DNA from 3 places in the Ferdinandcohnia salidurans genome. Region 3 is predicted to be linked to each of the others. Evidence: riboswitches for the same ligand, from Rfam matches in the RefSeq annotation. Region 3 holds a riboswitch; each other region holds the start of a gene.

Region 1 (7,870 bases), on a different contig from region 3:
GTTATAAATGGAGAACACCACTATACGAACTTGAAAAGCTGGAGGCTCCAGTTCTTATTATTCATGGTGAAAAGGATAAAAATGTTTCTGTTAACCATGCCTATCGTCTAGAAAAAAGAATAAAGGAACTCGGAAAAGAGGTGGAAAGTTGGTATTTTCCACAATACACTCATTATTTTCCGCCAAATGAAAATCGAGAAACAGTAAGACGATTAACTGAGTGGATGAAAACAAGGGAGCCAAAAACAAAAAAGCTCGAGGACTAATTTCCCCGAGCTTCGTTTTATTAAATGCGTGGTCCGCCCAATAATTCGATTTCTTTAGCAACATTAGAGAACTTCTTGAAGTTTTCTTTGAATTTTACAGCTAATTCTTTCGCTTTTACATAGTATTGACTTTGGTCTGCCCATGTTTTGGATGGTTGAAGAACATCATCAGGAACCCCAGGAATATGAATTGGAATTTCTAGACCAAAAATATCATTCTTCACGGTTTCAGCATTGTTTAACTCGCCTTCTAAAGCAGCTTGAACCATTGCGCGAGTATATGATAGTTTCATTCTGCTTCCAATACCATACTCTCCACCAGTCCAACCTGTATTCACTAAGAATACTTGAACATTGTGTTCATCAATCTTTCTACCTAACATCTCTGCATATTCTGTTGCAGGAAGTGGTAGGAATGGTGATCCAAAGCAAGTTGAGAATGTTGCTTGTGGAGCAGTAACACCACGCTCTGTTCCTGCTAGTTTACTTGTATAGCCACTTAAGAAATGGTACATGGCTTGTTCCTTAGTTAGTTTACTGATAGGAGGTAAAACACCAAAAGCATCAGCGGTTAAAAATACGATTGTATTCGGATGACCTGCAATACTAGGCACAATAATATTATCAATATTTTCAATTTGGTATGCAGCTCTTGTATTTTCAGTTAATGAATTATCATCATAATCTGCTATTCTGGATTTTTCATCTACAACCACATTTTCTAACACAGACCCAAAGCGAATCGCATCGAAAATTTGTGGTTCTTTCTCGCGGGAAAGGTTGATACATTTAGCATAGCAACCGCCTTCAATATTAAACACACCAGAACTAGACCAACCGTGCTCATCATCTCCAATAAGACGACGTTTTGGATCTGCTGAAAGAGTTGTTTTTCCGGTTCCAGATAGACCAAAGAATAATGCAACGTCACCTTCTGGGCCTACGTTTGAAGAGCAGTGCATAGAAAGAATATTTTTTTCAGGCAATACATAGTTCATCACAGAGAAGATTGACTTTTTAATTTCTCCAGCATATTCAGTTCCTCCGATTAACACTGTTCGTTTTTCGAAGGAAATAATAATGAATGTTTCAGAGTGGGTACCATCTACCTCAGGATCAGCTTTAAAATTTGGTGCACAAATAACTGTGAATTCAGATTGATGTGTTTTTAGATCCTCTTCAGATGGTCGAACAAACATTTGTTGTGAGAAAAGATTATGCCAAGCATATTCATTGATTACTTGGATTGGCATGCGTACTTTTTTGTCAGCACCTGCATATCCATTGAATACAAAAATCTCATCTTTTTCTGTTAAGTATGAAAGTACTTTTGTATAAAGTTTTTCATATACCTCTTCAGAAATTGGTTTGTTTACCTTACCCCAATCAATTCTATCTTTAGTAGATGCTTCTTCTACGATGTATTTGTCTTCTGGTGATCTTCCGGTGTATTTCCCAGTTGTCGCACGTATAGCCCCAGTCGAAGTAAGGATTCCCTCTTGTCTAGATAGTACTTTTTCAACTAAAATAGGAACAGATAGGTTATGGAGTGCGTTTTTTCCATTCACTAATTCTAATAGCTGCTCATTTGAAACTTCAACTGAATTCATGTTAAACCATCCTTTATTAATTTTTAAATTTCCATAAATTATCTCAAATTTACAATTAGTATAACACATTAATAAAAATAGTCTATACTATTTAACGTATTTTACGTAACATATCATTAAAAAGTGCGCACGGATTCTAAAATAGTCCTTTATAATCGATAATTTTTTTAAAGTTTGTCGATTTCGTGGAAATAGTGTGACACAGTTCGACTTTGTTTTTTTTCGAAATTCTGTTGACACCTTAAGGAATACTGCGATATGATATGTCATTGAACGGATACTCTCTTATCCCGAGCTGGCGGAGGGACAGGCCCAATGAAACCCGGCAACCATCACTTTTCTTACATATCAAATGTTTTTTTGTGAAACCTATTTAGTAGGTCTCCACATTCGTAAAAGTGATAAGGTGCTAACCTGAGCAAGGTATGACCTTGATCGATAAGAGTGAAAGGCTGGATAAACGATAAACCTTTCCTCAAAAAAGTGGGAAAGGTTTTTTATTCTTTATTGGTTTTATTGATGTTACTTAACGCGTAATATGTGTTTAACATTATTCAGTCTGGGTCAAACACCGACTGAATAATGTTAAAGCCTCCGGCGGATGCCTCGATTTTTTAGCGGTAATTTTTCGAGCTGTAAGTTCAAAGACTAAGAACGCCACTTCCTGTGGCAACGTCTTTATGACCCACATCGTGTGGGCCTAAAAATCGGGCGCAAATACGCCAAGGCGCATTTGATCGCAGATAACTGTTCATTAATATAGGATAGAAAATCGTGAAGGTAACAATACTAAGGGAATGAGTACCGTATCAATGAATGTCAGAACTCGAACCTATTCGATTCTGAATCCGAAAAGGAGGAAGCGTTTGTGACAAATAGACGCCGTTTATTTACTTCAGAGTCTGTTACAGAAGGACATCCAGATAAAATCTGTGACCAAATTTCAGATTCTATTTTAGATGCGATTTTAGCAAGTGATGCAAATGCACGCGTAGCGTGTGAAACTTCTGTCACAACAGGTCTTGTACTTGTTGCGGGAGAAATTACAACTTCTACATATGTAGATATCCCAAAGATTGTCCGTGAAACGATTAAAGAGATTGGCTATACACGTGCAAAATACGGATTTGACTATGAAACTTGTGCTGTTTTAACATCCATTGATGAGCAATCACCAGATATTGCAATGGGGGTTGACCAAGCGTTAGAAGCACGTGAAGGTCAAATGACAGATGAGCAAATTGAAGCAATTGGTGCTGGAGACCAAGGATTAATGTTTGGTTATGCTTGTAACGAAACAAAAGAATTAATGCCTCTACCAATTTCATTAGCTCACAAGTTATCACGCAGACTAACAAAGGTACGTAAAGATGAGATTCTTCCATATTTACGTCCAGATGGAAAAACTCAGGTTACTGTTGAATATGATGAGAACAACAATCCAGTTCGTATTGATACAATTGTTATTTCAACTCAGCACCATCCTGAAATTTCATTAGAGCAAATTCAACGTAATTTAAAAGAACATGTAATCAATCCTGTCGTTCCTAGTGAACTAATTGATGAGAATACAAAATATTTCATTAATCCTACTGGCCGTTTTGTAATTGGTGGTCCTCAAGGGGATGCTGGTTTAACTGGTCGTAAAATTATTGTTGATACGTACGGTGGTTATGCTCGCCATGGCGGTGGCGCATTCTCAGGTAAGGATCCAACTAAGGTTGACCGTTCAGCTGCATATGCTGCCCGTTATGTTGCGAAAAACATCGTTGCAGCTGGTTTAGCTGATAAATGTGAAGTTCAGCTTGCGTATGCAATCGGCGTTGCTCAACCAGTTTCTATTTCTGTTGACACATTCGGAACTGGAACTGTGTCAGAGGATGTACTTGTAGATTTGGTTCGTGATAATTTTGATTTACGTCCTGCTGGAATTATTAACATGCTGGATCTTCGTCGTCCAATTTATAAGCAAACTGCTGCATATGGTCACTTTGGTAGAAATGATCTTGATTTACCATGGGAGCGTACTGACAAAGCAGAAGCACTTAAAACACAAGCTGCAAAATAAGATAGAACAAAAGCTCGCCTTACTGGCGAGCTTCTTTGTTAGCTCGTTTTTCCTGTAATTCTTTATAATGCTGCCCTTTTTCCACATATTCACGGCGGATTCTGGCCATATCTTTTTGATCATCTTCATTTAATTCACGAATAACTTTAGCTGGTCTTCCGAATGCAAGAGTGTTTGGTGGAATCTTTTTACCTTGTGGAACAAGGCTACCGGCACCTATAAAAGCCCCTTCACCAACCTCGGCCCCATCAAGAATAATCGAGCCCATCCCGATTAGAGCATTTTTACGGATAATAGAGCTATGTAGGATCACCTGATGTCCAATTGTGACATCATCTTCAATAATTAAAGGATTATTTGGACTTTGATGCAAGGTTGAATTATCCTGAATGCTCACTCTTTTTCCGATAACTGTCGGTGCCACATCACCTCGTATAACAGTATTAAACCAAATGTTTGTTTCCTCACCAATTTTTACGTCACCAGTAACTGTCGCGTATTCCGCAATATATACAGAGTCGGCAATTTCAGGATATTTCCCTTTGTATGGATAAATCATAATAGATACATCCTTTCGTTTGATATTCGATAAATAATCATTTAAGGTAAGTGTATCAACTTTTACAAATATCGTAAATCGTATATAGATTCAATGTTCCTAAAAAATGAGGTGATATCGATGGTACCAACAAAACCAATTAGTTTAATGAAGAAAGTGTATCGTGAGGTATTTCCGATTGTACATCGTGAATTATCGATTTGGAAAAAGAAAGCGGAGGCTATTCCGAATGAGGAACTTCGGAAACAGGCATTAGCGAGTATTCAAACTAAAACGTTTCACTGTGAAGGTGGGGCAATTCTCGCCTTATTATCAGAAGGACAAATGGAGAAATGTATTCGTTTTATCGTTGCCTATCAAACGATAAGTGACTATCTAGATAATCTTTGTGATCGTAGTACCTCACTTGATCCGTTAGATTTTAGCTCGTTACATGACTCTATGCCAGATGCATTACGACCAGGACAGCCAACAAAAAACTATTATCAATATCGAGAGGAACAGGATGATGGGGGATACTTGGAAAGCCTAGTAACAACCTGTCAGGGTGTTCTTCAAAACCTTAATCATTATGATAAGATTGCTAATTATCTACAGGAATTGGCAAGTTATTATTGTGCTTTACAAATTCATAAACATGTAAAGGTAGAAGAGCGAGTACCAAGACTAGAGAATTGGTTTAAAGATCACCAAAAGAACTTACCTAGCATGGAATGGTATGAATTCTCAGCCTGTTCAGGGTCCACACTAGGGATTTTTTGTTTAGTTGCGTACGCTTTTCATGAAGAATTTAACGAAGAGATGGCTAACAAAGTGCGGAATGGGTATTTTCCATATATCCAAGGCCTGCATATCCTTCTTGATTATTTCATTGATCAAGAAGAGGACCGTCAAGGCGGAGACTTGAATTTCTGTTTTTATTATTCACATGAAAATGAATTGGTCGATCGCCTAAAGCATTTTATCACGGAAGCAGATAAACATACAGCAGGACTACCAAATGAAAAATTTCACCGAATGATTAACAGGGGTTTATTAGGTCTCTATTTATCAGATGAAAAGGTAAGGACACAACGAAGTGTATTAAAAATTGCGAAGAAAATCATTAGACTTGGTGGGAAGACTTCGTTTTTCTTTTATGTAAATGGACGAGCCTATCGTAGATTTCAACATGTGTTTGAATAAGAAAAAGATAGAGTGCTGGGCTCTATCTTTTTTCAATGGCAATAATAAAAGGTGGATTGTTCATTTGATTCATAAATCGGTACATTAAAACATGAGCACGGTTTTGGTCAAGTGTTGAACAGTATTCTAATAGCTGATCTCGTTCGACTGCACCTTCTTCATGGCCATGGTACACAACAAGTACGATGATACCTTCAGGCTTCATGATGGTAAGTAATTGCTCAATTGCCTCAATCGTAGAATCAGCCTTTGTAACAATTTCCTTATTCCCCCCTGGTAAATAGCCTAAATTAAAGACGGCCCCTGTAATTTTGCCGTGGGCTTCAGTTGGAATTATCGTTAAAAGTTGACTATGGCTTTCATGAAACAAACGAACACGCTCATATAGGTCTTGCTCTTTCAAACGATTGGTTGTGTTTTCAATGGCTTCTTTTTGTATGTCAAAGCCAAAGACCTGTCCATTTTCACCAACCAATGAAGCGAGCATTGCTGTGTCATGACCATTTCCGATTGTAGCGTCAACTGCATAATCCCCTTCATTCACAGCAAGTTTTAGTAAATTTCGGGCAAATGGAAGGATGCGATCTAATTTCATACGTTTTCAGCTACCTTCTCATAAAATTTTCCTTGATAGCTGTCACGACGTTTCAATTCAGCATCTATTGTATTTAGAACCTCCCATTTGTTAACGCTCCACATCGGCCCAACCATTAAATCAATCGGACCGTCCCCTGTAATGCGATGAACAATCATTTCCGGTGGTAAAATTTCAAGCTGGTCACAAACTAATTGTATATAATCTTCAAAAGAGAGAAATTCCAATAGTCCTTTTTCATATTGCTTCACCATCGGTGTTCCTTTTAACAAATGCAGCAAATGAATTTTGATGCCTTGTACATCAAGTTTCGCTACTTCTCGAGCTGTATCCATTATCATCTCTGGTGTTTCCTGTGGGAGGCCATTAATAATATGGGAGCAAATCTGGATATTATGTTTACGAAGCTTATTAACTCCTTCAACATAACACTGAAAATCATGTGCACGGTTAATCAGCTGCGCTGTTTTTTCATGTACAGTTTGTAAACCAAGCTCAACCCAGAGGTAGGTTCTATCATTTAATTCTCCTAAGTATTCAACAACATCATCAGGCAAACAATCAGGTCTTGTAGCAATAGAGATTCCGACTACACCTTCTTGACTTAAAACAGGTTCAAACCGTTCACGCAAGACCTCTACAGGGGCGTGAGTATTTGTAAACGCTTGGAAGTATGCCATGTACTTGCCATCCTTCCATTTTTCATGCATTTTATCTTTAATCGTATGGAATTGTGTAAGGATATCGTCCGCACGGTTTCCGGCAAAGTCACCTGACCCTGAGACACTACAAAAAGTACATCCACCATGTGCGACTGTACCGTCACGGTTTGGGCAGTCAAATCCTCCATCAAGTGCTACTTTAAATACTTTATTTCCAAAAGTATTACGTAGGTGGTAATTCCATGTATGATAACGTTTATTATCTGTTGAATATGAAAATGGATTTCCTTGAGGCATTTAATCGCCCCTCCTAACTAAGAAAAGAATTTGCTACGTAAATTTTAGCACGGGGGCTTTTAAGAACTCAAATGTAAATTCGAAGAACAAAAAATTGAGAACACCGCTTTCTGTGACAACGTCTATGTGACCCATCTCGTACTGGCCTCATAAATTGGAAATAACTTTTTGAGAGAAGTAATGAAGGATGAACAAACTATAGTTGAGAAGGCTTTTGCTTCTCATTTCGAATGTAGGAGGGGGAAGAATGGCTACTCGACAATCAGTAGATGCCTTTTTACAGCGCTGTGAGGATTCAATCCGAAATGCTCAAGAACAAATTACGTATGCAAGAAGACAGGAGCATTATAATACTACGGAATATACAGATGCTCAAATGCAACTAGAGGAAGTCACGAATGAATTAGCAAAGTTAGCACAAAGTTCTAATGATCAGCAACGCGAGCAATTGCACCGAATGAGGTTGCAATTACAGCAACTTCAAAATGATATGACCTTGGATGCAAACGTGATTCAACAGTATAAGATGTAGGGGATGAATTCATGAAAAAGCGTTCGAAACAAAACAATCCAGAGCAAAAAACCAAAAACGGTGTTAACAGCAATGATGTGGAGTTCGGGCAGGATT
Region 2 (7,870 bases), on a different contig from region 3:
TGCTTTCCCTAGTGAGACGATTGGAATTTTACAGCTTGATACACATCTTGATGTAAGGGATCCAAAAGAACTCGGGCCAGCAAACGGAACACCAATCCGCCAATTAATTGATGGCCAGGTCGTGAACGGGGAAAACGTGATTAATATTGGACTGCATGGATACTACAATGCAAAACCATTAATAGATTACGCAAATGATCACAAGATTCAGATGGTAACCTTAAAGCAAGCTCGAAAACAAGGGCTAATCAACACGGTTCAACGTGCATTAGAGCAATTATCAGCAAAGGTTGATCGTATTTACGTAACAGTTGATATGGATGTATTGGATATTTCGGTTGCCCCTGGAGTCCCGGCATCAACACCAGGCGGGTTATCAGCAATTGAACTATTTGATAGTTTGCTAGAAATCGGCAAGCATCCTGCTGTTAGACATATTGATTATGTCTGCCTAGATCCAAGTAAGGATTCGGCCGTTTCTGAAACAGTTAAGGTAGGAACCTATGCGTGGCTGCAATTTATTACAGGTCTAGTCTTACGATAGGCACTAGTGCTGAGAAAAGAATAGTTAAGAGTAGATAAAATAAGAAAAACTGTAGGTGTTTGCTAACCTGCAGTTTTTTTCTTTTTCCAGGTACTACATAACCAAGACATCTTCCTGCTATTCGTTTGAACGGCTAGAGTTGAGGTATAATAGTAGATGATAAAAAGTGGCATACATAAGAATGAGAGTGATTAGATTTGATTGATATTAGCAAAATTATTCAAGGGAGAAATTTAACAGAATTAGATGTACAAATTATTCGATATATCATTACGAATATTGATACGGTTTTGCAAAAAGGAGTGCGTGAAATTGCTAAAGAAAATTTCACTTCCCCCGCGACAGTTATTCGCTTATCCAAAAAGTTAGGCTATACCGGTTTTGTGGATATGTATTATCAACTCCTGCCAATGATTAGGAAAGTTGAAGTACCGCAAAGTGGTGATATAGAGGACTTTTTGCAGGTAAGCCAAACGGATTTTTTAACCCTTAATTCGATGGAAGAGATTGAAACGTTTATTAGCAAAGTGTTAAATCTAGATCAAAAATATATATTTATTTATGCAACTGGCTTTTCAGCCATTGCTGCAGAGTACTTTCATAAAAAACTATTAGTATTAGGTCGGAAAACGATATTTGCCAGTGCAACGGACTCCGTTGGTATCTTTGAAAATAATCTGGAGGATATCGGGGCATTAGTCGTTATCTCAAAATCAGGAGAAACACAGACTGTGATTGATAAACTGCATGCGGCAAAAGAGCATCATGTGTTTACAGCTTCATTTACAAAGGAAACGGATAATCGCATTGCGAAGCTGTCTGATTTAAACTTTAAAATTATGGATTACAATAAGCTAGATGACCGAAATATGCTACCAAATCGTTTCTTTCCTAAATTGCTTCTGCTGTTTGAGTTTATCCTTAAGCAGTATGTTGAGAATTTAGGCGCGAAAAAGAATAGGGAAGAGTGAAACGTGTTTCAATCTGTGAAACACGTTTTTAATCATGTTGAAACTATCGACTATAAAACGCTTGCATTGTATTCTAAACGTGTCGAAAGAAATTAAGTGAATATTGGAGGTGCGGCTCAATGAAAGCCAAAATGATGGAAGGTATGCAACGCTTTTCAAAAGCAATGTTCATTCCAGTACTTATATTGCCGATTGCTGGTATTTTGATTGCCCTCGGTAACTTATTTACGAATGCTAGATTATTGGAAGTCATTCCATTTTTAGATAATCCGATTACGACAGGTTTCGGATCCATTTTAACTGGATCATTAGTTTCGATTCTCGGTAACCTAGGATTGATTTTCTGTGTCGGTATCACGGTAGGCTTGGCTAATAAAGAGAAAGCTGTTGCTGGTTTTACTGCTTTATTAGGTTATTTAGTATTTGTTAATGCGATGAATAAATTTATGGACCTTACCGGAGTACTGTTTCAAGGCGACTCCCTGCAAGGAACAGGACAAACGCTTGTTTTAGGTGTTCAAATACTTGATATGGGTGTTTTCCTCGGAATTATTCTCGGGATTGTAACCGCTTTTGTTCATAACAAATTTGTTGATATAGAATTTAACGGTGCTTTTCAAATATACGGTGGATCACGTTTTGTCTTTATCGTACTTATACCAGTAGTTGTCCTATTATCAATTGCTCTTACGTATATTTGGCCGTTTTTCCAAAATGGTATTAACAATCTTGGATCTCTTATTAATCACAGTGGGAACTTCGGAATATTCTTATACGGAATGTTAGAGCGCTTATTAATTCCTACTGGGCTGCATCACTTAATCTATACACCATTCTTATATACATCATTGGGCGGTGTAGCAGAAGTTGGCGGACAAATTTTTGAAGGTGCAAGAAATATTTACTACGCTGAGATTGCAGATCCAACTGTAAAAGAACTTTCTTCATCTGTCGTTTGGGATGCGCGAGGAATTTCAAAAATGTTTGGTTTACTCGGCGCTTGCTTAGCGATGTATCATACAGCAAAGCCTGAGAACAAGGCGAAGGTAAAAGCAATCTTGATTCCTGCTGCTGTGACTTCTTTTATTGCGGGTGTTACTGAACCAATTGAATTCTCATTCATGTTTGTTGCTCCACTACTATTTGTGGTTCACGCTGCTTTAAGTGGTTTAGCAATGGTAACGTTTAGTCTCTTAGATGTCAGAGCAATTGGACCAAACGGAATGATTGACTTCCTATTGTTCAATTTACCGCTCGGAATTGAGAAGACACACTGGCCAATGTACATTTTAATCGGTTTGATCTTCTTTGTGATCTACTACTTACTATTCCGCTTCTTAATCGTGAAGCTTAACTTCAAGACCGTCGGAAGAGAAGAAGGTGGACAAGAAACAAAGTTATATACGAAGAAAGATTTAAAAGAAAAGCAAAAACAAGGAAAAACTGGAACTTCTGAATCACAGGGAAATGACGGAATTGCCCCAGTAATTGTTGATGCCTTAGGTGGAGCAAGTAACATTCATACCGTTACCAATTGTTATACAAGACTTCGTTTAACACTAGATAATCCTGAAATGGTCAACGAAGAAGTGTTGAAGAAAGAAACAGGTGCTAGTGGAGTCGTGATTAAAGATAAAAATGTTCAAGTTGTTTACGGCTTACAGGTTACAACGATTAGAAAAGCTGTTGACAGTTATTTAGGATTAACAACAAACGAATAGACTCGGAATAAAACAACAACAAAGATTTCTAGAAGGGAATGGAGAAAATGAAAAAGTTCTCAGTCGTTATTGCAGGTGGAGGAAGTACCTATACACCAGGGATTGTTATGATGTTATTAGACAATCTGGACCGTTTCCCACTTCGAAAGTTAAAATTATATGATAATGATGCTGAAAGACAAGCTGTTTTAGGAGAAGCAATTGAGATCGTATTAAAAGAAAATGCGCCGGATATTGAATATTGCTTCACAACCGATCCAGAGGAGGCTTTTACTGATATCGATTTCTGCTTTGCTCATATTCGTACGGGGAAATATGAAATGCGCGAAAAAGATGAAAAAATTCCATTGAAATATGGTGTAGTCGGCCAAGAAACTTGCGGACCTGGCGGAATTGCTTATGGAATGAGAAGCATCGGGGATATGGTTGAGTTAATCGATATAATGGAAAAATATTCACCAGATGCATGGATGTTAAACTATTCTAATCCTGCAGCCATTGTAGCGGAAGCTTGTCGCGTTCTTCGTCCAAATTCAAAAGTATTGAATATTTGTGATATGCCTGTAGGCACACTACGTAGAATTTCTCATATCATCGGCAAAGAGCCACAGGATTTAGAAGTACGTTATTTCGGATTAAACCACTTTGGCTGGTGGACAAGTGTAAAAGATAAAGAGGGAAATGAATATCTTCCTCAAATTCGTGATTATGTTGCTGAAAACGGATATCTTACTCAAAAAGAAGTAGATACCCAGCATACTGATGCTAGCTGGCAAGAAACACACAAGAAAGCAAAAGATTTACTAGCGGTTGATCCTAGATTCTTGCCAAATACGTATTTAAAATACTATTTATACCCTGATTATGTGGTAAAAACGTCTAATCCAGAATACACAAGGGCAAATGAAGTAATCGCTGGTAGAGAAAAGACCGTTTTCTCAACAGCAAGAACGATCATTGAAAGAGGAACTGCAGAAGGCTGCGAGTTTGAAATGGGGGCACATGCCACTTTCGTTGTTGATTTAGCCCGTGCGATTGCCTTTAACACACATGAAAGAATGTTATTAATTGTTGAAAACAATGGAGCCATTGCTAACTTTGATGATGATGCTATGGTTGAAGTTCCATGTATTGTTGGTAGCGACGGTCCAGAGCCATTAAGCCAAGGGAAAATTCCTGAATTCCAAAGAGCGTTAATGTATCAGCAAGTAACAGTTGAAAAATTAGTGGTTCAAGCCTATATTGAAGGCAGCTACCAAAAGCTCTGGCAGGCATTAACACTTTCAAAAACAGTACCAAGTGCAAAAGTAGCCAAAGACATCTTGGATGAATTAATCGAAGCTAATAAAGGTTATTGGCCGGAGTTACACTAATAGAAAAGTAGAATACTAAGGGTAACCTGTAGCATAAGTATACTAGTAACCTAAAAAGAACAATAATAAGATTTTTCAAAAATCTTATTGACAGTTCAAGACATTCCATGTAAATTATTAATTACAATTCAATAATTAATGAATTCTTATCAAGAGAGGTGGAGGGACTGGCCCTTTGAAGCCTCGGCAACAGACTACAAGGTACTGTGCCAAATCCAGCAAGCAAAGAGCTTGAAAGATGAGAAGAGACGATTAAATTTACCATTTAAACCCTCTTCTGTCATGAAGGGGGTTTTATTTTTTTGATTTAAAAGAGGTCTTTATTACCTATAATCAATTCTCAAAAACTAAATTTATATAAAATGAAAAAGTATGCCGATTAGACAACTAAAGGTATCTTTATCCAATACATCTTTACATGGTGTTGGATAGAGGTGCCTTTTTTGTTTGATTTCGAAAAGGAGGATTATCGTTGATTAAGTTTGAGGAAGTAAATAAAGTATTTGGTTTGGAAGGAAAGAAGGTGCAAGCGTTAAAGGATGTTTCTTTAACCATATCAAAAGGAGAAATCTTTGGAGTGGTTGGATTTAGTGGGGCTGGTAAAAGTACATTGCTCCGACTCGTTAATTTACTTGAACGCCCAACATCAGGGAAGGTGGTGGTTAACGACCGAGAAATATCCAGTCTCTCTCAAGCTGAGCTACGTAAGTTACGAAGGAAAATCGGTATGATCTTTCAGTCATTTAACCTATTTAACTCTCGCACTGTATATGGAAATATCGCTTATCCTCTCAAACTTGCAAAGTTGCCAAAGGATGAAATTGATCACCGTGTTAAAGAATTACTTCAATTTGTTGGTTTACAAGATAAGTCAGATCAGTATCCGGAACAGCTTTCCGGCGGACAAAAGCAAAGAGTAGGTATTGCAAGAGCGCTTGCCACATCACCAGACATTCTGATTTGTGATGAAGCAACCTCTGCGTTAGACCCTGAAACAACAGGAGAAATCCTTCAGCTATTACGTAAAGTGAATGAGGAGTACAATATTACCATTTTACTTATTACACATGAGATGCATGTAATCCGTAGTATTTGTCATCGAGTGGCTGTGATGGAAAACGGGTCAGTGATTGAAGAAGGAAATGTGTATGATATTTTTTCAAACCCACAATCCAAAACGACTAAAAATTTTATTAGTTCCGTGCTAAACGATAAGCTTTCTAGCAAACTCTTAGAGAAATTGCGCAATAACCATTATGGAAACTTGTATCGCGTGATTTTTACAGGAGGGGCTTCAAGTCAACCAATCCTATCACGAGTAACGAGAAAGCATGGGATTGATTTCAATATTATATACGGAAGTATTAACGAGTTACAGGATCAATTGTTTGGTAGTTTAATTGTTGAGTTTCAGGGTCCTGATCCTCTAATTCGGCAAGTTATCAATGAACTTAAACAAATTGTTGAAGTAAGGGAGGTGATTAATCATGAGAGTTGATTGGACTACGTTTTGGCCTCGTATTATTGAAGCGACTGGAGAAACCATTTTAATGGTTATCTTTACATTAATTTTCTCAAGCATGATTGGTATAGCGATGGGGGTACTCTTTTTTGTCACCCGCAAAGGGAACATATTAGAAAATAAGTATATCTTTCTCGTACTTAATTTGTTAGTGAACATCGTTCGTCCCATTCCATTTATTATTTTGCTAGTTGCATTGAGTCCCTTAACTCGGGCAGTTATGGGTACTACGATTGGAACGGCAGCAGCTATTTTTCCTATGACGATAGCGGCATGCTTTGCGGTTGCTAGGATCGTAGAGAGTAACCTTGTCTCGATTGATCCGGGAATTATTGAAGCTGCACAGGCTATGGGTGCAAGCCCCGTACGAATCATATTTGGCGTACTTATACCTGAAGCGTTAGGACCTCTTATTCTCGGTCTTACTTTTGTTACGGTTGGACTTGTCGATTTCTCAGCTATGGCTGGAACGGTAGGTGGCGGTGGATTAGGTGACCTTGCCATGACCTATGGTTACCAGAGATTTGATACATCGGTCATGATTGTGACAGTTGTGATATTAATTCTACTCGTTCAAATAGCACAGTTTTCAGGGAACTTTTTATCTAGATTCTTTTTACGAAGATAACCTAAAAAAAGGAGAGATTTCAAAATGAAAAAGCGATTAATTATTTTATTATCAATGGCGTTTGTTATTTCAATACTGGCAGCGTGTACGAATAGTACTTCTGGAAAATCCAATGAGGTCGTAAAGATTGGTGTAACAGGTGCGGATGGACCGTATTGGAAGCTTATTGAAGAAAAAGCAAAGGCAAAAGGAATCACAATTGAGTTAGTGGAGTTTTCCGATTACATTCAGCCTAATAATGCTCTTGCAAATGGAGAGATTGATATGAATTCTTTCCAACATATTGCTTTTCTAGGTCCTGCAAATGTTGAGAATGGCTTTAAGATTGTTCCGATTGCTTCAACAACTATTAACCCAACAGGAATTTACTCTGAAAAATATGATGATTTAGCAGACATACCAGAGGGTTCGCAAATCGCGATTTCAAACGACCCTGCAAACCTTGGCCGAGGTTTAACTTTATTAGAAAAGGCTGGATTAATTGAGCTAAAAGATGGAGTGGGTATATACGGAACCTTAGATGATATTGCTAAGAACCCAAAGAATTTAGAAATTGTTCCAGTTGTTTCTCAACAAACTGCACAGGCACTTAAAGATGTTGCTGCGTCTCTGATAAATAATGGAATCGCAGGTCAAGCGGGGTTGAACTTTAAGGATGCGTTGTTATATGACGATCCAGAGAGTGAAGAAGCAAGACCATATATTAATGTATTTGCCGTTCGTGAAGAGGATAAAGACAATGAAACATACAAAACAATTGCAAAGCTATATCAGGAAGCGGATGTGAAAGAAGCTGTAATAGAAGATACAAAGGGTGGAAGTATTGTTGTTGATATCCCTGCTGAAGATCTTGAGGAGACTTTAAACCAATTAGAAGAAAGCATTAAGAATAGAAAATAGAGAATGTAAGCTAAATACTTAAAATGGTAATTAAATAATCTATGAAAAGGTGAGACAATTGGCTAAACAAATACGCTTAAATGTTTTCGATATGACGAGTGCTATGCATAATTCACACGGGCTTTGGAAGCATCCAAATAGTGAGAGACATACTCAATATAAAGATTTAGATTATTGGATAGAGTTAGCGAAATTATTGGAACGAGGAAAG
Region 3 (7,870 bases):
GAGGCTGTTAAAGGAACAGATACAAGAATCATTGTTGTTGGTGGTGCAGGAAGTCTTTATGTTGATGAGGCTAAAACTCTACAACTCATCGACACACCAGAATTTCCAGACTTTGTTAAACCAACTGCGAAAGGTCAGGCAAGAAACTTTCAAGAATTAATAGAAACAGCAGATATCACTTGGACATTCATCAGTCCTTCTGCAGTATTCAATCCAGAGGGAAAAAGAACTGGTGCTTATCAAACTGGTAAAGACAATTTACTAGTCAACTCTAAAGGAGAAAGCTACATTAGCTACGCTGACTTCGCTATTGCAGTAGTCGACGAAATCGAAAACCCAAAACACCTTAACCAAAGATTCACAGTCGTCGGCGAAGCTTAATGGGACACAGGGACAGATCCCTTGTCCCAGAACAGATGAATTATTACAGGCATACGGTTCACTATACCATCGTATGCCTGTTATTCTATTATTTTTATGAGGTCAACATATGAAAAACATAAAGAACTTGATTTGGCTAACTACTATTTTATTGATTGTCTTAGCTATCCCACTTCTAGTATTCAAACCTTGGGAAAAAAATCATGAAAAATTATTAAATTATACCGGTGAAATGGAGCCAAGACTTGGCTACGTTGAACTACAAGTTTCTAACTTAGATAACTCACTAAAATTTTATCAAGATATCATAGGTTTAAAATTATTAGAAAAGAACGGAAATACCGCGAAATTAGCAACTGATGGAGAAACTCCTCTTTTAACATTAATTGAGGAAAGCTCATTTGTTGAAAGACCAATGAGAACCACAGGTTTGTTTCATTTCGCCATATTAGTGCCAAACAGAGAAGAACTGGCCTTAACGTTACAACATTTAATAGATTCAGAGTACCCGCTCCAGGGTGTGTCTGATCATCAGTATAGTGAAGCAATTTACCTTGCGGACCCTGATCTTAACGGAATTGAAATCTATGTAGACAGAAATCCAGACCTTTGGCTTGAGGATAACGAAGGCGGATATGTAGGCGGAACGTACGAGTTAGATGTCAAAGGTTTACTTTCTGAAATTAACGGTAAAGAATGGAAAGGTTTATCCAGTAATACGAGATTAGGACATATGCACTTACAAGTGTCCAGTATCGAGGAATCACATAAATTCTATGTGGATGCTTTAGGATTCAATGTCGTATCTCAAGATTCCCAAATGTTATTCGTGTCAAAAGATGATTATCACCATCACATCGGAATGAACACTTGGGCTGGCGAGGGTTTACCTACACCTCCTAATAACGCTCTAGGATTGCGTTATTAGGAGGTTCATTTTACGAAAGAAGAATATATGCAAGCAAAATCAGATTTAACACGGTTTGGGTTTACATTCACAGAAGAAAATGAGGTCATTGCGACAGAGGACCCTTCTGGTAATCAACTAAAAATCATATTATGGGATTGAGAGACATGGTTCATTAGCCTAGTAAGGTTATGAACCATGTCTCTTTTTTCCATTTAATAGTGATTTTATATTAATAGTTATTACCATCGTTTTTATTACGGATTCATTACATTTTGCACTCCACTTTAAATACAAGTAGACACATATGAATAATAAGTTTAAACTGTATATAAGGTGTTTCAATTGTAAAAATTAATAAAACTTATCAAGAGAGGTGGAGGGGCTGGCCCTGAGAAACCTCAGCAACAGATTCGTTGAATACTGTGCTAAATCCTGCAAGCTAACAAGCTTGAAAGATAAGTGAGGTTATCCTAATCATAAAAAAGCCTCTTCTTATCTTGTTATTGGGTCTTCTAAAAAGCCAATTACGAAAGGAGAGTTATGATGATGGCCTTATTAAAAGATGCTGATGAGAAACGTAAAAATGAGATCATTCGGAAACTAATTGAGTGTAATCAATATAAAAAGGATGGAAAACATCTATTTGAATTATCCCTGCCCGAATTAGAACATGAATATTTTAAAGTACAATCTAAAGGACACCCACATACTGGTTATGGTTCGATACGTTGGAAAAACTTTTAAATCTTATCTATTTTCTCCAGGACCTAATCTTGAGTTAAATTATTAAATATGCAAAAAAGCTTGGATCACCATATGTGGCCCAAGCTTTTTGCATTTCTTAATACGCGGTCCAACCTGCATCTCCGGTGATAACTGTTCCGTTGACAAAACTTGCGTCATCTGAAGCAAGGAATAGTGCGATACTAGCGATTTCTTCTGGTTTTCCTGTACGTGGATTGAGGGCCAATCCTGGCATGATACGGCCCATTCCAAAATCACTTCTGCCAGTCATTGAGGCACTGATGTTTGTCTCAACACCTCCTGGTGCGATCGCGTTACAACGAATCCCACTTTGCGCATACATGAATCCTGTGTTTTTCGTGAATCCAACAACCGCATGCTTAGAAGCTGTATAGGCAGCACCCGCTCTTGCCCCTTGAAGTCCGCCTGCAGAAGCAACGTTGATAATAACCCCAGCCTTTTTCTCTAAAAAGATTGGCAGTACTTTACGTGTTGCACGCATCACGCTCGTTGTATTGACTGCAAAAATTCTTTCCCATTTCTCGTCTTCAATTTCCCCAGCTGGTTCAAAGTTGTCCATAATTCCTGCATTATTTACTAAAATATCTACTGTTCCATACTTCGTTACAGCAGAATTAATTAAGTGTTGAATGTCTTCTTCTTTTGCAACATTGGTCATAACAGCGATAGCTTCTCCGCCAATTGCCTTAATTTCATCAACAGTTGCTTTAGCAGCTTCAATATTAATATCAGAAACCACTACTTTTGCCCCTTCATTTGCGTACAGGATTGCAATCGATTTTCCCATACCAGAAGCGGCACCAGTAACAACAGCTACTTTATTCTCTAGTCTCATGTTCATTCCTCCACATATGATAGAATGCATTTTAATAAACAGTTGTTCACTAATCAACAACTACCTATAGTATAATAAGATGAATAATACGCTTACAATCAGCAAAACCATGACTAAGTGTTCACTAATGAACAAAAATATATGATTTTGTCTAGTATTTTTGTTTTATAAAACATGGGAGGATGTTTATGTCTAGTAATAATGACTATCTTGACCGAAGAATTGTGAAGTCAAAACGAGCAATGAAAGATGCTTTACTATCTTTAATGAATGAAAAAGATTTAAAGGAGATCTCGATATCAGATATTGTACGAGTTGCGGATCTAAATCGGGGTACATTTTATAAGCATTTTCAATATAAGGAAGATATTCTGCATGAGATTATGGATGAAGTGATCACCGATTTGATTGAATCTTATCGTGAACCATATAAAGGCGTTGAAGTTTTAGAAATTAAAAAACTATCTACGTCCGCGGTAAAAATATTTGACCATGTCTATAAATACGCAAAGTTTTATTCGCATATCGTCAAGACAAACACTTTAACAGGCTTTCAAAATAAGTTCTGTACTGTCTTAAAGGATCTCGTCTTAACTGACTTGCATGACGCACTCACCAATTCTAAAATTGATAGAGAGATTCACGCAAATTACCAAGCATATGCAATATTAGGGATGGTCGTTGAATGGATTAATGGCGGGTTTAAATACAGTCCGCAATTCATGGCAGAACAACTCCTCGAAATAATCAAATACAATCGGGCTGATTCTGTTGTGAAACCAGTGATAAAAAAATAGATGGGACAGAGGGTCCCACCTATTTACTTAATAAGTTCTTCCTTCCCTCTTCGCTTAACGAATTTATAAAATTGCTCCCGCTTTTTACCCTGTTCTGCATATGTAGAAATGATTTTTTCGATAGAATCATAGAGCTCGTCTGGTGTGAGGTTCTCCTGCAATAAGGTACCTACCTCAGCATCCTTTCCTTTTGCTTTCCCACCAACATATAAATCATAGTGGTCTTTCATTTTCATAATCCCGATATCGTTAACCAACGGCTCACCGCAACCAACCGGGCACCCCGTATATGCCACCTTAAGAGTAAATGGGACAGGCTTCCCAGCAATACGACGATTGATCTCTTTTGCAACCGGCATGCCTTCTTCCTCTTCCCCCTTGCAAAAATTGCACGTTCTTAAACTCTTAACGAAATTTCCGACTGGAAAACAAGTTAACCCCACCCGCTCGAATTCTTCCATGATTTCTTCCTTTTGATCTTCAGGGATTTCGATGTAGAGCTGTTGAAATGTCGTCAATTCAAGCTCCTCATCTTCATTCATATATTTAGAAATGGCCACAAGTTGCTTCGTTTTCAGTTTTGCACCAAAGCCAATGCCTCCATTTATGGCAATCTTAATTTTTTTCACATCGTCTCCCATCATAAACACACCCCTATTTAATACACCCGGCAGGTATATATCACTTTATATTTATAGACTATTTGTATCCCTAGTTTACTATACCCCCCTAATGTATGTAAACTGATTTTAACACCTGAACAAACCAAAAAAGCAACCACTAGGGGCTGCTTTACAAAAATCACCTAATAAAAGTGGCGTCACCAACATCCACATACATCGCTTTCCCACTGGTTGCGTCAATGGCACGGACGTGACCAACTGTATCTGGAAAATCTGCTACATAAGCAAGAGTATAAATGGACTGCCCGTCTTCATCATACTCACGGATAAACATTCGTTCCATTTTCAAATGCCTTTTATAGATTTCTTTTGCCTCATCAACTGAAATATCGGGTTTGATCGGTAGATTGTTATATAGTTCGAGGGATGGTACGTCCAAGTTGAAATGAGTTATATTTCCTGTATATCTACCAACCTGGATTATTGTCACATGGTTAGTAACTCGCAGACCTTGATGGAATAAATGAACATAGAAGGTGTAGGTTTCTTCAACTTCAATGTATACCTCATCCCAATCATGTAACTCCTCATCAAAAATTCCATCCTCATCAACATCTTCTTCAAGCTCAAATGCTTCTTCTCCCTCAATCTCTTCAATATCATCCTCAAACACATCATCGAATTTATCATTTTCCGTTTCAAAGACCTCCAGTCTAAATCGTTCATGAGCATCAGGAAACTGTTTAAACAACAAACTCATTGCCCGCTCTTGCGCATTCTCTAAGCCAATTTCTTCCCCACTATTATCATGTTCTTCTCCATTTTTAACGTGTAAAAGGCACCCTGTTTTCTCATCAAAACAAAGCCTGACCACATGATTGGACTCTTCTTCCATATCAAAAGAATACGAATCTACAGAGACTTGCTTGGACCAGACTTCAATCCGTTTCCCATCCACTACCTGCTTATCTAAAAGTGTATAATCAGATGTTAGACCGACTAGTTCATATACATCCTGATCAGGTGACTCTCGTTTTACTATGGTCAAATCCGTTGGATACTCTTCTCTTATACTTGGTGACACAGACCCGTCAACAGGGATTTCCATAACCTGCTCAATCACACTGTAAGATAGGTGGTAATTGTTATCTCCATTTTTATAAACTTCATGATCAAATTGTTGAATATTCAACTCGAAGTCTAGACCTTCGATGTATGTTTCCAAAGCTTCCTCTTCAGAGACAACGATATCAGCATAACGAATCTCATAGTCTTCATCTGTACTGTAAAAACTCATGATTTGACCTGAAGTCGAAATAGTTATTGTAAAACCAGTGCTATGTATAAACAAACCATACTTCTCATCTCTTTTTTCATACGTCACCATGTAGGGATTATCTAAATCTAGGATTCCCGAAAACTCGTATTCTTGCTGCCCTGGGAAAAAGGTGTCAACGAATTTTTTCGCAATCTCCGTTAATTCTTCTTTCTTGAGTGTTCCCTCAGGTGCATCATCCACTAACGAATAGCTCACTAACTCTCCCTTTTCATTCAGTGAATAGCTTCCGATAACTTCATCTGTACTTGTATCATAAATATCAAAAATTTCGTCTTCATACTCCGAAACTTGATCATACGCTCTTACAGGCAAAAATCCCTGCAACTTCTCCATCAATTTGTTCATTATATTCCTCCTTTCGTACAGTAGGACAGGTACATTGTTCCAAGCTGGGACGATGTACCTGTCCCCTTGTCCCAAAAAGGGAGTTCATGTCTAACCACGAACTCCCTTACTGTGTAATGTAATTTTATGCTACAACATCATAGCCTTCTTCTTCAATTGCTTCTTTCATAGCATCTACGCTTACTTTAGATTCATCGTAAGTAACATCTACTTTACCTGTTTCTAAGTGAACTTCAGCAACTGATACGCCATCTAAGTTTTTCAATGCGCCCTCGACTGCTGCTTTGCAGTGACCGCATGACATGCCTTGTACGTCTAATGTTTTCTTTTCCATGATGTTTTCACCTCCTTTAAATGGAAGAGTGTCTAGTACTATCTCAATCGGCTCGAGACAAAAATCGTCTGCTGAAGCCAAGCACTATTCTTATAATTTCACTCGTTTTAAACGAAGTGAGTTTGAAACAACACTTACTGAGCTCAATGCCATTGCAGCACCGGCAATCCATGGTGCAAGTAATCCAATCGCAGCGACCGGAATACCAGCTACATTGTATCCGAAAGCCCAGAATAGGTTTTGACGGATATTTTTAATTGTTTCGTGACTAATTTTAATGGCTTTCGGAATCAGCAATAGCTCCCCACCAAGAATTGTTAAGTCAGCAGCTTCGATTGCAACTTCTGTACCTGTGCCAATGGCAATCCCGATATCTGCTGTGACAAGAGCAGGTGCATCATTTACACCATCCCCAACCATGGCAACCTTTTTGCCTTTAGCCTGAAGCTCTTTCACTTTGTCAGCTTTTTCTTCAGGTAACACTTGTGCGATTACCTGATCGATTCCAACTTGTTTCGCAATCGCTTGTGCAGTTCTTTCGTTATCACCCGTTAGCATAATGACTTCAATACCCATCTCTTTTAATTGCTTAATCGCATCTGGCGCTGTTTCCTTGATCGTATCAGCCACGGCAATCATTCCGCGATATTCGCCATCAATTGCAATCAACATGGCTGTTTTTCCCTGTGTTTCATATTGAACTAGTTGCTCTTCAGAACCAGTAGTAATAATGAGATGATCCATCATTAATTTTCGATTTCCCACCAGAATGTGTTTTCCAGAAATTCTTGCTTCGATACCATGGCCGGGTATGGCTCTAAAATCGTCAACCTCTAAAAATTCGATATCATTCTCTGTTGCATAGGCAACAATTGCCTCTGCAAGTGGATGCTCTGAACCTTTTTCTGCACTAGCTAATAATTGCAATGCTTCATCGTCACCCGTAAAATCAGTAACTTCTGGTTTACCTTTTGTGATTGTTCCGGTTTTATCTAAAACAATTGCTTCAATTTGATGTGTACGTTCTAAGTGTTCTCCACCTTTGAATAAGATCCCGCTCTCAGCCGCTCTACCTGTTCCAACCATAATGGATGTTGGAGTGGCAAGACCTAAGGCACACGGACATGCAATCACAAGTACGGCAATCGCTGCGACTAATGCAGGCTCAAATTGACCTGGCTCCACAAAAGCAATCCAAATCACAAAGGTTAAAATTGCTATACCGATAACAATTGGAACGAAATAACCTGAAATCACATCAGCTAGACGTTGAATTGGCGCCTTTGAGCCCTGCGCTTCCTCCACTACTTTAATGATAGATGCAAGAGCTGTATCTTTCCCAACTTTTGTTGCTTCCATTTCAATAGCGCCGTTTTTATTAATTGTAGATCCAATTAGTTTTGCACCTGGATCTTTTTCAATTGGAATCGATTCACCTGTAAGCATTGATTCATCAACTGACGTTCTTCCTTTTACAACGATACCGTCTACAGGTATTTTTTCACCTGGTTTTACAAGGACACGATCTCCAACAACAACAT

Evidence for each region. Region 3 has a riboswitch for S-adenosylmethionine ahead of ACFSFW_RS02230 (Fur-regulated basic protein FbpA). Riboswitches for the same ligand answer to the same signal wherever they lie in the genome.
Region 1: it holds a riboswitch for S-adenosylmethionine, as region 3 does, so the genes downstream of both, metK (methionine adenosyltransferase) here and ACFSFW_RS02230 (Fur-regulated basic protein FbpA) in region 3, are expected to answer to the same signal.
Region 2: it holds a riboswitch for S-adenosylmethionine, as region 3 does, so the genes downstream of both, ACFSFW_RS11365 (methionine ABC transporter ATP-binding protein) here and ACFSFW_RS02230 (Fur-regulated basic protein FbpA) in region 3, are expected to answer to the same signal.

What each region holds. Positions count from the first base shown of each region.
Region 1 covers NZ_JBHUEK010000005.1:29,137-37,006, forward strand. Annotated here, with positions in the region: gene ACFSFW_RS02575 (alpha/beta hydrolase family protein) at 1-266, shown strand, start outside; gene pckA (phosphoenolpyruvate carboxykinase (ATP)) at 287-1,876, opposite strand; SAM riboswitch class I at 2,159-2,321, shown strand; gene metK (methionine adenosyltransferase) at 2,745-3,944, shown strand; gene ACFSFW_RS02590 (gamma carbonic anhydrase) at 3,964-4,503, opposite strand; gene tbcS (tetraprenyl-beta-curcumene synthase) at 4,624-5,688, shown strand; gene mnmM (tRNA 5-(aminomethyl)-2-thiouridylate-methyltransferase MnmM) at 5,711-6,283, opposite strand; gene mnmL (tRNA modification radical SAM protein MnmL/YtqA) at 6,280-7,242, opposite strand; gene ACFSFW_RS02610 (YtzC family protein) at 7,490-7,774, shown strand; gene ACFSFW_RS02615 (glycogen biosynthesis protein GlgD) at 7,786-7,870, shown strand, end outside.
Region 2 covers NZ_JBHUEK010000018.1:33,365-41,234, forward strand. Annotated here, with positions in the region: gene ACFSFW_RS11345 (agmatinase family protein) at 1-544, shown strand, start outside; gene ACFSFW_RS11350 (MurR/RpiR family transcriptional regulator) at 742-1,515, shown strand; gene ACFSFW_RS11355 (PTS transporter subunit EIIC) at 1,635-3,236, shown strand; gene ACFSFW_RS11360 (6-phospho-alpha-glucosidase) at 3,284-4,609, shown strand; SAM riboswitch class I at 4,753-4,854, shown strand; gene ACFSFW_RS11365 (methionine ABC transporter ATP-binding protein) at 5,082-6,107, shown strand; gene ACFSFW_RS11370 (methionine ABC transporter permease) at 6,097-6,759, shown strand; gene ACFSFW_RS11375 (MetQ/NlpA family ABC transporter substrate-binding protein) at 6,784-7,659, shown strand; gene ACFSFW_RS11380 (LLM class flavin-dependent oxidoreductase) at 7,718-7,870, shown strand, end outside.
Region 3 covers NZ_JBHUEK010000004.1:339,799-347,668, reverse strand. Annotated here, with positions in the region: gene ACFSFW_RS02240 (NAD(P)-dependent oxidoreductase) at 1-381, shown strand, start outside; gene ACFSFW_RS02235 (VOC family protein) at 491-1,309, shown strand; SAM riboswitch class I at 1,650-1,753, shown strand; gene ACFSFW_RS02230 (Fur-regulated basic protein FbpA) at 1,835-2,035, shown strand; gene ACFSFW_RS02225 (SDR family oxidoreductase) at 2,133-2,891, opposite strand; gene ACFSFW_RS02220 (TetR/AcrR family transcriptional regulator) at 3,080-3,688, shown strand; gene ACFSFW_RS02215 (nitrite reductase) at 3,712-4,329, opposite strand; gene ACFSFW_RS02210 (YcdB/YcdC domain-containing protein) at 4,490-5,995, opposite strand; gene copZ (copper chaperone CopZ) at 6,120-6,329, opposite strand; gene ACFSFW_RS02200 (heavy metal translocating P-type ATPase) at 6,420-7,870, opposite strand, start outside.